Regions from separate parts of the Evansella cellulosilytica DSM 2522 genome, predicted to be linked through region 3. Evidence: predicted binding sites of a transcription regulator. Region 3 holds the regulator's gene; each other region holds the start of a gene.
What was found. The regulator Rex, encoded in region 3, represses fermentation and respiration genes when NADH is low (regulators of the CRP and FNR family bind a similar motif). The targets are predictions, from matches to a motif close to TTGTGAAATATTTCACAA.
Positions count from the first base shown of each region.

Region 1: cydD (thiol reductant ABC exporter subunit CydD) is a predicted target of Rex. The motif match lies at 2,821-2,838, and genes of this name have one in related genera.
Region 2: lpdD (prenylated flavin chaperone LpdD) is a predicted target of Rex. The motif match lies at 3,338-3,355, and genes of this name have one in related genera.

Region 1 covers NC_014829.1:268,174-273,232, forward strand. The annotation lists gene BCELL_RS01365 (nitrite reductase (NAD(P)H) small subunit) at 1-287, shown strand, start outside; gene cobA (uroporphyrinogen-III C-methyltransferase) at 291-1,715, shown strand; gene BCELL_RS01375 (response regulator transcription factor) at 1,953-2,567, shown strand; gene cydD (thiol reductant ABC exporter subunit CydD) at 2,883-4,610, shown strand; gene cydC (thiol reductant ABC exporter subunit CydC) at 4,607-5,059, shown strand, end outside.
Region 2 covers NC_014829.1:3,128,330-3,133,388, reverse strand. The annotation lists gene BCELL_RS14570 (molybdopterin molybdotransferase MoeA) at 1-1,137, shown strand, start outside; gene mobB (molybdopterin-guanine dinucleotide biosynthesis protein B) at 1,134-1,673, shown strand; gene BCELL_RS14560 (molybdenum cofactor biosynthesis protein MoaE) at 1,670-2,143, shown strand; gene moaD (molybdopterin converting factor subunit 1) at 2,140-2,379, shown strand; gene BCELL_RS14550 (hypothetical protein) at 2,886-3,281, opposite strand; gene lpdD (prenylated flavin chaperone LpdD) at 3,415-3,744, shown strand; gene BCELL_RS14540 (TIGR04053 family radical SAM/SPASM domain-containing protein) at 3,829-4,899, shown strand; gene BCELL_RS14535 (HesB/YadR/YfhF family protein) at 5,006-5,059, shown strand, end outside.
Region 3 covers NC_014829.1:391,875-396,933, forward strand. The annotation lists gene BCELL_RS01970 (ABC-F family ATP-binding cassette domain-containing protein) at 1-1,278, opposite strand, end outside; gene moaC (cyclic pyranopterin monophosphate synthase MoaC) at 1,422-1,901, shown strand; gene BCELL_RS01980 (redox-sensing transcriptional repressor Rex) at 1,994-2,629, shown strand; gene BCELL_RS01985 (MDR family MFS transporter) at 2,876-4,285, shown strand.

The sequences.
Region 1 (5,059 bases), 120 kb from region 3:
TAGAGTTAGCGCAATTACCTCAGTTAATCGGTAAGGAAGTAGAAATAAAAGGCGAGTCGATCGCGATTTTTCACTTAAGTAATGGTGATGTACGCGCAGTAGCAAGCCGCTGTCCTCACACAAATGGTCCACTAGCAGAAGGGATCGTAGCAGGAGAATTTGTTTATTGCCCACTTCAAGATTGGAAAGTCTCTTTAGTGACTGGGGAAGTACAAAAGCCAGACGATGGTAAAGTGGTAACGTATGAGACGGAGGTCATTGATGGCTATGTATACGTTGTGGTGTAAGAAATGACTAATCAGACAGGTTTTGTCTCCTTTGTAGGGGCTGGTCCTGGGGACAGTGGCTTAATTACAAATAAAGGCTTGAAATCGATAAAAAAAGCAGATGTCATCTTATATGATCGATTAGTAAATCCGAGGTTGCTCCGAGAAGCGAAAAAAACGTGTGATTTTATATACTGTGGTAAATTACCGAATCGTCACATTATGCGCCAAGAAAAAATTAATGAAACGCTCATTGAACAAGCGAAGTTAGGTCAATATGTCGTGCGACTAAAAGGCGGTGATCCTTCTGTATTTGGTAGGGTTGGTGAAGAAGCAGAAGCTCTTGTTAATGAAGGTATTGAGTATGAAATAATTCCTGGTGTAACGTCGAGCATTGCTGCTGCAGCGTATGCCGGAATCCCAGTGACTCATCGTGATTATAGCAATAGCTTCACACTTCGTACGGGTCATGCAAGTGTTACTAAAGAAACGGTTGATAATACGTACAATGGTCAGTACTTAGGAGAAACAATTGCCTATTATATGGGTGTAAAGAGTTTAAAAACAAACTGTCATACGCTGATAGAGCAAGGGAAAACTCCACAAACAAAAGTTGCTGTCATCGAATGGGCAACATTAGGGAAGCAGCGTGTTGTTGAAGGGACTTTAGAAACGATAAGCGATATCGTGGAAACAGAAAACATTAAAAACCCTGCGATGACAATTATAGGAGACGTTGTTTCATTAAGACAAAAAATCAAATGGTTTGATAAAAAGAAATTTATTGGGAAAAGAGTATTAGTAGCTAAATCGTCAGGAACGTCCTTCGATTTAGAGGATTATTTTACAGGACACGGTGCAGAAGCCTACTCTTTTCCTACTGTAAAAATGGAGGAAGCCGCCTTTACTAATGGAGAATTGACGAAGGCATTACAAAGTGACCGCATCATTTTTACAGCTCCTGAAAGTGTAGATACTTTTTTATCGAGTATGCTTAATCATAGCTTTGATATTCGTGATTTACCAAGGGACATACAGTTCCTTTCAGAAAAAACGAGAAAAAAACTAATGGAAAAAGGAATTATTGCAACGAAAGCGGAATTCAGTGAAAAAACAACTGCGGTTATTAGTCCAAGTGGGAAAAAAATCGATCAAAGTCTATTTGTAGATAGTCATGTATTTCGCTCTCATGCTTGGGAAAGGGATCATAGATTTGATGAATTAAATGAACGCATACTGACGGAAGACAATTGGCAAACAGTCATTTTTCCAAATAAGGCCTCTATTGATTCTTTTATTGCTGAAATAGAAAGGTTACGTATTGAACTTAAGGCGCTGTCATTTGCTTATATTGGTGAGTCGGTGAAGAAATACGCCATTCAGTGTGGGTTTACACATGTCGATCAAGAAGTCCAGAATGATCTAGAAAATAATAAATGGAAAAGATAATGAAAAATTAACTGAACTAGGGGGGAACGTACGGCATGACCGTTTCGTTTCCCTTTTTCATGTCGGGAGTAAAATAGTGGTAGTGGCCGATAGTGGATAAGCGTTTTAAGAAGAAGTAAATTTCAAGAAAAAACTGTATCTCTTTTCTTGTATAAAGGAAACATATAAAATAGCTTTGTAGGTAGGATATCTCCAATTCAAAATAGATAAAAAGTTAGTCGGAGAGGGTGTGCAAGTATGAGACTGTTAATAGGGTTAGACCATGAGCTATTAAGAAATGGTTTAGTACACCTTTTAAAAGATGTTCGACAAGTTGAATATATGGTGTTAGCAACTTCAACAGAAATGTTTATCGAGTCAGTCCAAAAGTATGAATTTGATTTAATCGTTGTCGACGCTGACCTTCGAGGAGCAGGCGGATTACGAAGCCTCATCTCCATCCTTGAAATTTTACCTCACACAACGAAAAAGGTGTTCATGTATAATAGTTTACACCCAGAATTAGAAGAATTGTTAATGAATAAAGATATTCAAGGCCTTTTTTACGAGCAATCTCCTTTAGGAGACTTAATGAGTTTTTTCGAAAAGGTTTTGAATGGTGAGCAAGCGTTCTTAAATAATGGTAGTCCTAGAAACTACAGAGAAATAGACGAGGAGTTTCACGAGCTTTCAAAGCGTGAAGAAGAAGTATTTTATATGAAGCTTCGTGGCTACACTGTTAAAGATACAGCACAAATATTAAACATTTCTCCAAAGACTGTGGAGAACCATCGGCGAAATATTAGAAAGAAGTTGAACATACATAAAGGCAGTGAATGGTATGATTGGGGAAAAAAATTAGGTGTCATTTAATATAGAGGTGACATTAAAACTTGCTTGTTGATTTTTACTATAGGATAATCGCTTGCCACGAGCATGACTTCAGTTTTCTATAAACGAGAGCTTCAGATAATCCTATTCCTACAGGTGTCTCGAAGAACCAACGTCATCTATCATATTATTAAAGATAATAATAAGTGTTCGGTTAGTCTAAAGTGTCACCATTTTGTCATGTAAATGAATCGTATAGCATGAAAAGTGAGATTAAAATAATAGTAAGCACTATTTGTGAAGTGATAAACATTATCTAGTAATAACGAATGACTCAGTTAGGAGAATGAAAGATATATGAAGCAACTAAAGGAAATTGCACGCTCCCAAAAAAAAGAAATGTATGTGCTTTTATGTTTATCGATTTTAATTGGATTGGTCATCGTTGGTCAAGCTTACTTTATTGTTGAAATTGTTGATAGGGTGTTTTTACAAGGAGAAACGTTTCAGGCCGTTTTACCATTTCTAGGCGGTCTTGTTTTAGTGCTGATTGCTAGAGCTATTTTTTCTTATGCTAATGGACGAACAGGCATTAGCATGGCTGCCAAAGTGAAAAAGGATTACAGGCGAGCATTATTAAAAAAGTACTCAACCAATCCTATTCAAGCTTCACTTAAAGGACAATCAGGACAGAAAGTAAGTGTTTTACTTGATTCTGTTGATGAAATTGATAGTTACTTTAGTAAATATTATCCGCAAATGATCCAAACGAGTATTGTCCCACTCATTATATTAATCGCTATCTTTTCTCAAAACTGGGTTTCCGGATTGATTATGGTAGTGACGGCACCATTTATTCCAATTTTTATGATTGTAATAGGGAGTGCCACTCAAAAAAAATCAGAACAGCAAATGGATAAATTAGCTGCATTTTCAGGGAGATTTCTTGATATTCTACAAGGCCTTACGACGCTAAAGCTTTTTGGGCGAGCGAAAAAACAACGTGATGTGATTCAGCAAAGTAGTCTTGATTATAGGGAAGCAACGATGACCGTGTTAAAGACAGCCTTTTTGTCATCTTTAGCACTGGAATTCATTTCGATGCTGAGTATTGCGTTAGTTGCGCTCGAGGTAGGCCTACGGCTTGTCATATATGGGCATCTCACCTTTTTCACAGCGTTTTTCGTGCTCATATTAGTTCCTGAGTTTTTTAATTCGTTAAAGGAATTAGGGAGTGCATTCCACACCGGAAGAGGTAGTATGGGAGCAGCCAATAAAATTCATGAGGAGCTTGAAGAAAAAGAACAGCCTGTTATTTGGGGAAGTAAAGCACTGGATAAAAAACCAGTTACCATTGAATTACGTCATGCTAGCTTTCGCTATGGAGAATCAGGTTTTTCACTTGAAAATATAGATGCGACAATTAATCCGTTAAGCGAAGTAGCAATTGTTGGGCGTAGCGGCTCCGGAAAAACGACGTTACTTCATTTGCTATCAGGGATTATTCCTACTACTGAAGGAGATGTGTTCGTTAATGGAAACAAGCTTTTTGACTATAAGGAAACTGATTGGTTTGATGAGCTAAGTTATATTTCCCAAAACCCTTATCTTTTTTCTGGAACAATTGCAGAAAATATCGCTATTGGTGGGAAGAAAGATGCAACTCGACAAGAGATCATCGCCGCAGCGGAAAAGGCCGGTATAGCCGAAATGATAGAAGACCTTTCCGAAGGCTATGACACAAAAATTGGAGAAGCGGGACGAGGACTTTCTGGTGGAGAAAAGCAACGTGTTGCTCTTGCACGAGCATTTTTAAAGAAACCATCTATCGTTTTATTTGATGAACCGACAGTAGGACTAGATTTACAGACGGAAAGAATACTACAGCGCTCAATAAAGGAACTGTCAGAAACAGCAACGATCATCACTGTCGCGCACCGTCTTCATACGATAAAAAATGCAGATCAAATTCTATTCTTATCTGATGGGCAATTGCTAGGAAAAGGGACGCATGAAGAGCTACTTGCGTCGGTGGAGGAATATCGTCATATGGTTGCTGCTCAGCAAGGGGGGAATGCAGGATGAAAGAGTTAAACATTGTAATAAAACTCATGCTAGTCGAGAAAAAAGACGTCCTGTATTCAATTTTATTTGGTTTTTTAGCTGGAATAGCCGCGGTAAGTTTATTTGCAAACAGTGGCTATTTGATTTCAAAAGCAGCAATAAACCCGCCATTATACATTTTGACAGTAAGCATTGCGTTACTTAAATTTTTTAGCTTTACTAGAGCATTAAGTAAATATGCTGAACGGTATTATTCGCATAGGGCGACATTCACGATATTAAGTAATTTAAGAGTGAAGTTTTTTGAAAAACTCGAGCCATTAGCACCAAAGGTATTTCATAAATATCGCAGTGGAGATTTATTGGCAAGAATTGTCGGCGATGTAGAGAGCTTACAAAACTTTTTCTTACGTGTATATTATCCACCAATCATTATGGTTATCGTTTTCTTAGCAACGATTGCATTTACT
Region 2 (5,059 bases), 1.9 Mb from region 3:
CGATCACCTTTAGATGGATTTGCTATTAGGAGTGAAGATACTTTTTCTGCCTCCTCTACAAATCCAGTAAAGCTCAAAGTAATTGAAACTGTAGGAGCTGGATCCGTTGCAACGAAAAAGGTCCAGCCTGGAGAAGTGATACGTGTAATGACAGGAACAAAACTACCTGACGATTGTGATGCGATTGCTCAGTTTGAGCTCACAACAGAATCAGAAGAAGATGGACAAGCGTTTATAACTTTGAAGCGTCCATTTTCATCCGGAGACTTTGTTTCCTTTGAAGGAGAAGAAACGAAAAAGGGAGATTTATTACTTTCTGCAGGCACGAAAATCCATGCTGGTGTTGTTGCAGTACTAGCAACATTTGGCTATAAAGATGTACCTGTTGTGAAAAAACCTGTGATAGGCATATATGCAACTGGTACTGAATTATTAGAACTAGATGAACCGTTAGCCCCTGGGAAAATCCGTAATAGTAACGCATATATGATCCAATCGCAAGTTAGACAGGCAGGAGCAGAGTGTGTTTATTTTGGACAACTCGTGGATGATTTTAATCAAAGCTACGTGGCGATCCGTGAAGCAATAGAGAAAGTAGATGTTCTAATTACAACAGGTGGAGTATCGGTTGGTGACTTTGATTACTTACCTGAAATATATAAGAAACTAGGTGCTACTGTATTATTTAATAAAATTGCTATGAGGCCAGGGAGCGTTACGACAGTAGCCGAGAAAGATGGAAAACTATTATATGGATTATCTGGTAACCCTTCTGCTTGTTATGTAGGGTTTGAACTGTATACGAGACCATGGATAAAATCGTATTTATATTCAAATAAGCCACATCTAGATTGGACGAAAGGAAAGCTAGGTAAAGATTTTCCGAAACCAAACCCATTTACCCGGTTTATTCGCGGGAGAGTGTCATTTGAGGATGGTATGATTACTGCTTCTCCAGTAGGAATGGACAAGTCTCAAGTCGTAACTTCATTAGCAAAATCTGACGTACTCATCGCTTTACCAGGTGGCTCTAGGGGCTATGAGGCTGGCGATGTAGTCGACATATTATTTTTACAAAGGGAAGGCAGAGGGCAACCACTTGAAGAAATAAAAAAAACGAGGAAAGATAGTGAATGAATACAGAACCAATTGTATTTCAAGTTGTCGGATATTCCAATAGTGGGAAGACCACGTTAATAAAAAAAATAATTTCTAATCTCAAAAATATTGGATTAGACGTAGCTACAATTAAGCACCATGGTCATGCAACAGACTTACAGCCTATAAAAGAAGACAAAGATAGTCATATTCATCGTCAAGCTGGTGCAGTGGGCTCATTTGTAGTTAGTGATCATCAATTTCAGTGGGACATGTCGCCACAAATGACGTTAGACCTTGAAGATGTGCTTCATTTCTATCAACGATTCTCTCTCGATGCCATTATCGTTGAGGGATATAAAAAGAAGTCATATAGCAAATTATTATTATTAAAAAGTAGTGAGGATCGCCATTTAATAAACGAATGTGAAAATATAGAGATAATCGTTTGTTGGGATGAAATAGAAAGCAAGCTTTTAAAAGAAAGCTTAAAAATGCCTGTCTTTCATTTAAATGAAGAGAAAAACTACTTAAAATGGTTAGTTGAACGATTATGTAGGGGTGAAACTTTATGAAAAAAAATGATCTTTTTCAAATAACGGATAATGAAGTGAATGTCCAAAGTGTAATCGAGAAAGTGATGGACAGAAATGCAGGAGCTATTAATACATTCATTGGAACAGTTCGTGAGATGACAAAAGGAAAAAAGACATTATATTTAAAGTATGATGCATACATTCCAATGGCTGAAAAGAAATTAATGCAAATTGGAGAAGAAATTCAAAGAGATTTTCCAGAAGCAAAGGTAGCGATTACTCATCGGATTGGAGAACTGAAAATTTCTGATATTGCTGTCGTTATTGCCGTATCTACTCCGCATCGTAATGATGCTTACGTTGCTAGTAGATATGCAATAGAGAGAATAAAAGAAATTGTACCAATTTGGAAGAAAGAGCATTGGGAAGATGGAGAAGAGTGGATTGGTGATCAAAAGGAACAGAAGGCTTATCCACTAGGTAAACCAGAAAAGGAGGATCTCATATGATACGTGTGCTACTATTTGCAGATTTGGAAGAAAAAGCTGGAGAACGTGAAATTACAATTACTAATGAACAAGAACTAACTGTATTGGAGATAAAGGACTATTTACTAGAAAAATATCCAAAGCTATCGAGTATTCATTCAGCAATGCCAGCAGTTAATGAAGAGTATGCAGATGATTCTCTTCGCGTAAAGAATAATGATACTGTTGCTTTTATACCTCCTGTTAGTGGCGGCTAATCATACTTTGTTTTTAACGGTTCTATTTTATAGGAATTATAAATATACACAGAACGTTCATGATTACTACGTTTTTTAGTGTTATATTGTGAGGTTAATCACATTATTGTCTGTTTTTTTTGGTTAAAATATAAATGAATCGAAAGCAAATGCAAAATTTGTACCCGCGATTCATAGCTTTACTTCCTTTTAAAAATAAGAACCCAATGTAGTACCTTGTTATGTAGCTGGTTTCCCCAAAACCAGCAATGTTGCCAAATCATAACGTAACAACCCTATTATTTCGTTCTTGTGACCCCCAATCATAAGAGCGAAACGAGGAAGACGTTTCCGAAGTTGCTTTTAAAACAACTGAGAGAAACGTCTTTTTTGATTTACTATATTGTCTTAAATCGATACATAATAACTTTTTTGTTTTCTACTAATAAACATCGCTTCGTGCTACTCAAGTTTCTATAGCTCACTCAAGTACCTCTACACATGACTGAAACAATTTTCCTCGCAAACTATACTAAAACATGAATCATAATGAAGAACAGGCAGAGAAAAGCCATTGTACGGTGGAACAACTTTCTTTTCTTATTAGCTCTTCGCTGGCGAATAAACCCAGAAATCAATAGTATGACGAGGATAATGGCAGCTAATAAACCAGCTATTGTCTTTGATGTAAATTGGTAATGATGCATCAAAGTCAATAAAAAGTGTATGAGAATGACCGTAAAAATGAGATAAGCTACAGGTTGATGTATGCGCATCCATTTACGGGCTAACTTAGCTAAAAATATTTGCAGACTTCTCTTTTTACATTTTCTAATTGATAAAAATAAAAAATAAATACTGATATTACAAAAAAATAATAGGAGAGCGAACACCCCAGAAAGCATAACAACGTTATAATTCATTCGATCACCTCTAATATAGTGTAATCTAGTATAGAAATCTTTTACAGTGATTTATAGTGTGATAAGGTTCACATATTTATTTACTGATTAATGGTACCTTTAATAAAAACACAACTATTGGAGGTGTTTTCTAATGGTAAAATGCGAAATCACGCGTGTTGGAGAGGACGATCTCATTCTTGTTACAGGAGGTACAAAGCCTCATATTGGAGCAATTGTTTTATGTACATGGGATGGTATCCAGGCACATGTTGTAAGTCATGGTTTACCTCACCATAAAGAAGAAAAATTATATATAGAGCTAGCGCAATTGTGGTGCACCACTTTTAAAAAAAACGTTGTTTTGACCGGGGGCATTCATATTGACAATGCTACAAAAGAGGATATTGAAATGCTAGTCAATAAAACGTGGGAGAGCTTCTTCCTTCTAATGGCAAACAATAAAGTAAGTATAATAAAGTAATGAGAAATATTGTGATTGTGCTCACCGAAAATAGATTTAGATTTCGTTAAGATAGCTACGATAGTAACAGAGGGGTGGAAAAAGATGAAGTTTAAAAATAATTATGATGAAACACCTTTTATCGTTATTTGGGAAGTAACTCGAGCGTGTGCATTAAAGTGTCTTCACTGTAGAGCAGAAGCGCAATATAAATCTGACCCAAGAGAACTAAGCCGTAATGAAGGCAAAGCGCTTATTGATGATATTGCGTCGATGGATAATCCATTATTTGTGTTTACAGGTGGAGATCCACTGATGAGAAGTGATTTATTTGACCTTGCAAAATATGCAAAAGAAAAAGGATTATCTGTTTCAATGACACCGAGTGCTACTCCGAAAGTTACGAGGAAAGCTGTAGCGAGAGCGAAAGAAGTTGGATTATCCCGCTGGGCATTTAGTTTAGATGGTTCTAATGCGGAAATTCATGACCATTTCCGTGGTACTAAAGGCTCGTTTGACACGACTATGAAAGGAATTAGTTATTTACAAGAATTAAATATACCTATTCAAATTAATACGACGGTGTCAAAGTACAACTTAAAAGACTTAGAGCACATTGCAGAACTTGTTCGTTCAATGAATACTGTACTTTGGAGTGTATTTTTTCTTATCCCAACTGGTAGAGGAATGGAAAAAGATATGATTAGCCCAGAGGAGCATGAACATGTCATGCAATGGCTCTTTGAAATGCAACAAAAAATGCCATATGATATTAAAGCAACAGAAGCACCTCATTATCGAAGAGTTGCAGCAATGGAGAGAAAGCGTTTAGGTCTATCAAATGTAGTTGGAGGTAAAAGATTAGACGCGTTAGGGCGAGCTCCCAAAGGTGTAAATGACGGAGATGGCTTTGCTTTCATTAGTCATATTGGAGATGTTTATCCAAGTGGCTTCTTACCTATACATTGTGGAAATGTAAGGAATGAAAAGTTATCTTCGATATACAAAAATTCTCCGGTTTTTAAAGAGTTACGTGATAAACAAAAGCTAAAAGGAAAATGTGGCATTTGCGAATATAAAGCACTTTGCGGTGGATCGAGAGCAAGAGCATACGCAATGACGAATGATCACTTAGAAAGTGATCCGACCTGTACTTATATCCCTTCAGGGTCATAAAAAGAAAGCGAAACAATCGAATTTTTATTATTTTTAGATGAAATTTGATACTATAAAGAGAGTAGGATAATTTGTTTAGAAAGGTTCGACTGGAAGGGAGACTATCATGAATATAAAAGTAACAGATGAGGCATATAAATGGTTTTCAGAGGAACTTGGT
Region 3 (5,059 bases):
AACGGTACGAATATCTTTTTCTGGCGTTTGTGGATATTCGTCCCACAGTTCTTGAAGCACCGTCTTATTAGATGTTAATTCCGTTTGCTCCTGATCGTAATAGCCAATTTTAACGTTACTACCGTAATTGATCTGACCAGCTATCGGGGATAATTTTTTGGAAATCGCTTTAATCAACGTTGATTTTCCGATTCCGTTTGGTCCAATTAAAGCAACGCTTTCTCCGCGCGTTATCTTTAAATTAATGTTTTCAAATAGTGTGTTCCCATTAAAGCCTACAGACAGATTTTCAATGGATAGTACGTCGTTTCCGCTCTGCTTATTAATGTTAAACCGGAACTTTGCAGAATGGTCATCATCGATAGGCCGATCTAATGGCGTCATTTTTTCTAGCTGTTTTCTTCTACTTTGTGCTCTTTTAGTAGTGGAAGCTCGAGCAATATTACGTTGAACAAAGTCTTCAAGCCGTTTCATTTCTTCCTGCTGTTTTTCAAACCGCTTTAATTCTATTTCAAGGCGTTTCGCTTTTTCCTCTAAATAGTTACTATAGTTGCCAGGATACTTAGTCGTCTCGTTAAATGACAGCTCGTATACTTGATTAACAATACGGTCAAGAAAATAACGGTCATGTGATACTACGAGTATCGCGCCATCATAACTAGATAAATAATTTTCAAGCCATGTAAGAGTTTCTATATCTAAGTGGTTTGTCGGCTCATCTAAAATTAATAGATCAGGCTTTGATAGGAGGAGCTTTCCAAGAGCTAGTCGCGTTTTTTGGCCGCCACTTAAAGTGTTTACAGTCGTGTTATAGTCAAAGTGAGCAAAATTTAAGCCAGATAATATACCACGTATATCTGCTTCGTATTGATAGCCACCTGCATCTTTGAAATCTTGCTGTAATTGATCATAATCTGATAAAACTTTTTCATAGTCACTTTGATTCGGATTACTCATTTTTTCTTCTAGTTTTCTTAGCTGTTTCTCCATTTGTTTTAAATGAACAAATACAGTGTTCATCTCTTCCCAAATGGAACGATCGGTGTTTAACCCACTATCCTGTGCAAGGTAACCGATTGAAACGTTTTTAGGTATGATTAAATCTCCAGAGTCAAATGAGAGGTCACCAGCAATAATTTTTAGAAGTGTAGATTTACCGGCACCATTACGACCGACTAATGCTACACGTTCACGGCTTTGTACCTCAAGCTTTACATTTGATAAAATTCTCTCTGCTCCGAAGGATTTTGACAATTGTACACATTGTAATAAGATCATCTTTTTCATCCTCACTGTCTAAATCCATACATTTCACAAAATAAGTGTACATGAATAAACACATATGAAGCAACTTAAATGAAAGTGGTTGTGTAGTTTGTGAAGAAAAGTGTACAATAGTGTTAGTAAAGGGGGTAGAAGCCTTGAGTTCGTTCACGCATTTTAATGAACAAGGGAGAGCCAAAATGGTCGACATCTCCGATAAAGGAGAAACAGTGCGAACAGCTGTTGCAAAAGGAAGCATCCAAGTAAATAAAGAAATATACGATGGCATTCAACAAGGGACAATGAAAAAAGGAGATGTTTTAGCTGTTGCTCAAGTAGCAGGTATTATGGCTGCAAAAAACACATCACAATGGATACCTATGTGTCACCCTTTATCTTTGTCGGGAGTTAACATACATTTTGATTGGGAAACTAGTGAAAGTGAATACACGTTACATATCGAAGCAAGTGTAAAGACAAAAGGAAGCACAGGTGTTGAAATGGAAGCGCTAACAGCCGTGTCAGCAACGGCTTTAACGATTTACGACATGTGCAAAGCAGTTGACAAAGGAATGATAATAGGAGAAAATTACTTGCTTGAAAAAACAGGTGGGAAGAACGGCGACTTTAAAAGATAGCAATAATAAATACAAATATATATTAAATGAAATGGGACTTCAAAAGAGATCTATATTCTTTTGGAGCAACCATCATGCTAGGAGGGAATAGTGTGGATATTGAACAAGCCAAAATACCGCAAGCAACAGCAAAACGTCTACCGCTTTATTATCGATTTTTAGAGAGCCTGCAATCTTCTGGAAAACATCGTGTATCGTCCTCTGAGTTAAGTGAAGCAGTAAAGGTAGACTCAGCAACAATCAGACGTGATTTTTCCTATTTCGGTGCATTAGGGAAAAAGGGCTATGGGTATAATGTTAACTACTTATTGACTTTTTTTCGTAAGACGCTTGATCAAGATGAAGTGACAAAGGTCATTTTAGTAGGAGTAGGTAATTTAGGAACTGCACTATTAAACTATAATTTTTCCAAAAGTAACAACATGAGAATTGAAATGGCATTTGACGTAGACGAAAACAAAGTGGGACAAGAAATTGGAAACGTTAGCATTCATCATTTAAATAATATTGAAGAGCTGATTCAAGGTGAAATTGAAGTTGCTATTTTAACTGTTCCTGCTAATGCAGCACAGCCAATTGCAGACCAATTAGTAAAAGCAGGGATTAAAGGAATTTTAAACTTTACACCAGCAAGACTATCCGTTCCGGAAAACGTTCGTATTCATCATATTGATTTATCAGTAGAACTACAATCATTAGTTTACTTTTTAAAGCATTATCCAATGTAAATGAGAATATTACCCTTTTCTTCAGAAGAGTTCTACATACAAAGTACTTACAGGTGTGTTTAAAGGTTAGTAAGCCTTTAACACACCTTAATTTTATTTATTGGAGTTCTTGAGGCAGTAATGTTGCCCTCATACAAGGGGATGCTATTTTTCGTTAAATAGGCATGTAGGCAATCATCGGCTATCGTGGTATAGTAATAGTAATGTTTCGAGTTTCGAAAAAGTTTTAGCAAGCAGGTGATGTTGTTGAGCAAAGTACCACATAAATGGCTCGTAGTTATTACAGTTTTATTAGGGACTTTTACAATTATTTTAAATAACAGTATGTTAAATCCAGCAGTTCCCCATTTAATGAATGTGTTCGGTGGGGATGCCGTTGCGACTGGATGGGTTATTACGATTTTTATGGTTACAATGGGTATTACGATGCCAGTTACGGGATATTTAGGTGATAAGTTTGGGAAAAAGCAGCTATATATGGCTGGCTTGTTCATCTTTATTCTTGGATCCATTTTAGGAGCTTTTTCGTGGGATCTATCCTCTCTCATTTTATTCCGTGGTCTTCAAGGAATAGGTGGCGGATTAATGATGCCAACATCGATGGCGCTTATTTTTGAAGTTTTTCCGAGGAAAGAACGTGGACTTGCGACAGGGATTTATGGTATTGCTGCAATGATGGCGCCAACAATTGGACCGACACTAGGTGGATTTATTATCGAAATGGGATCGTGGCAATGGCTCTTCCTTTGTAACATTCCTACTGGATTATTAGGTCTTATCTTTTCATATTTGTATTTAAAACAAACGAAAAAGGTCAATGGACTTACGTTTGATTTGTCGGGATTCGTTGCTGTCACGCTCGGTGTAGGTGCGATTTTACTTGCATTAGGAAGAGTGTCGGAGATTGGACATTTAACAAACGTATTGAATATTGCTCTTATTGTTTTCGGACTATTATCGTTATTCCTTTTTATCCGCATAGAAAACAGAAAAGAACAGCCACTTCTCGATTTATCGATTTTTAAAGTACGTGCATACACGTATAGCGTTTGGATTGGAAGTATCAGTAGTATTAGCTTGTTTGCTGGTATTTTTCTCGTACCATTGTTAGTGCAAAATGTATATGGTTACGGTGCGATTATGACAGGATTGTCGTTATTGCCAGGAGCATTACTTTCCGGTATTTTTATGAGCATTGGTGGAAGGATGTTAGATAAAAAAGGCCCCGCACTTGTAGTAACGACAGGCCTTATTTTGACGACAATACCTACCTTTTTATATGGATTTTTAAGCTTAGAAACGGCATTATGGGTTATTTTCGTCCTAAATGGTGTAAGAGGAATAGGGATGGGATTAAGCACAATGCCATCTACAACAGCAGGTATGAATGCTATTCCAGAACAGCTAATTACGAGAGGGTCGGCAATGAATAATGTGCTTCGCCAAATGAGCTCTTCGTTAGGGATCGTTTTCATATCCGTATATTTCGAGGTTAGAAGAGGACAGCTTACTGCACTAAATGGGACATCACTTGAACAATCGAGCTTACAAGCAATTAATGAAGGGTTTATCATTATCGCTATACTTTCCTTAATATCTATACCAATTGGGATATTACTTGGGAAAGAACATAAAAAGCAGCAAAAGGACCACTGAAAAAGTACTTAAATTCAAAGGGTAGACTAATAAATATAAGGTTGTTTGAATATAGAAGTTGATGAGACCTGTGCAAACTCGCTTTCCGTGGGCGGCTGGTGAGCCTCCTCGACCTGCGGTCTGCGGGGTCTCACCCCTGCCTTCGATCCCACAGGAACGAGCGTTACTTCGTCGCCTTATGCTTCGAGTTGTCTCGACGGATACGCTCCAAAGCATATACTCGTAGAGGAAGAGACAGTAAACTCGCTTGCTCCGGTCTCATCAACTTTCCCTTTCCCTATAATGAGCTGTATTAATATTAATGCAACGAAACAGCAAGTTTTTCACTTTTTCAGTGCCTTCTATTTGTATTGCAATGGCTATGCTCGTCGCTCGCCTGATAGGATAAACCCATTCCTATCAGGCTTTTAAACGATTGCGACGGCTACGCACATTGCCTAAGGGCACTGAAAAAGTGAAAGAACGCCACTTTTTCAGTGCCTTCTATTTGTATTGCAATGGCTATGCTCGTCGCTCGCCTGATAGGATAAACCCACTCCTATCAGGCTTTTAAACGATTGCGACGGCTACGCACATTGCTTAAGGGCACTGAAAAAGTGAAGGAACGCCACTTTTTCAGTGCCCTTGCAAAAACAGGAGCGGTTATTGAAGAACGTAAAATAGCTTTATTATCATGACAAAACAAAGGAAGGTTGACTCAAAAGGGGTATCTTACCCAGTGAGTCAACCTCGTTTTAAGGAAAAATCTTATTGGTGCTTACAAACGTAAATTAA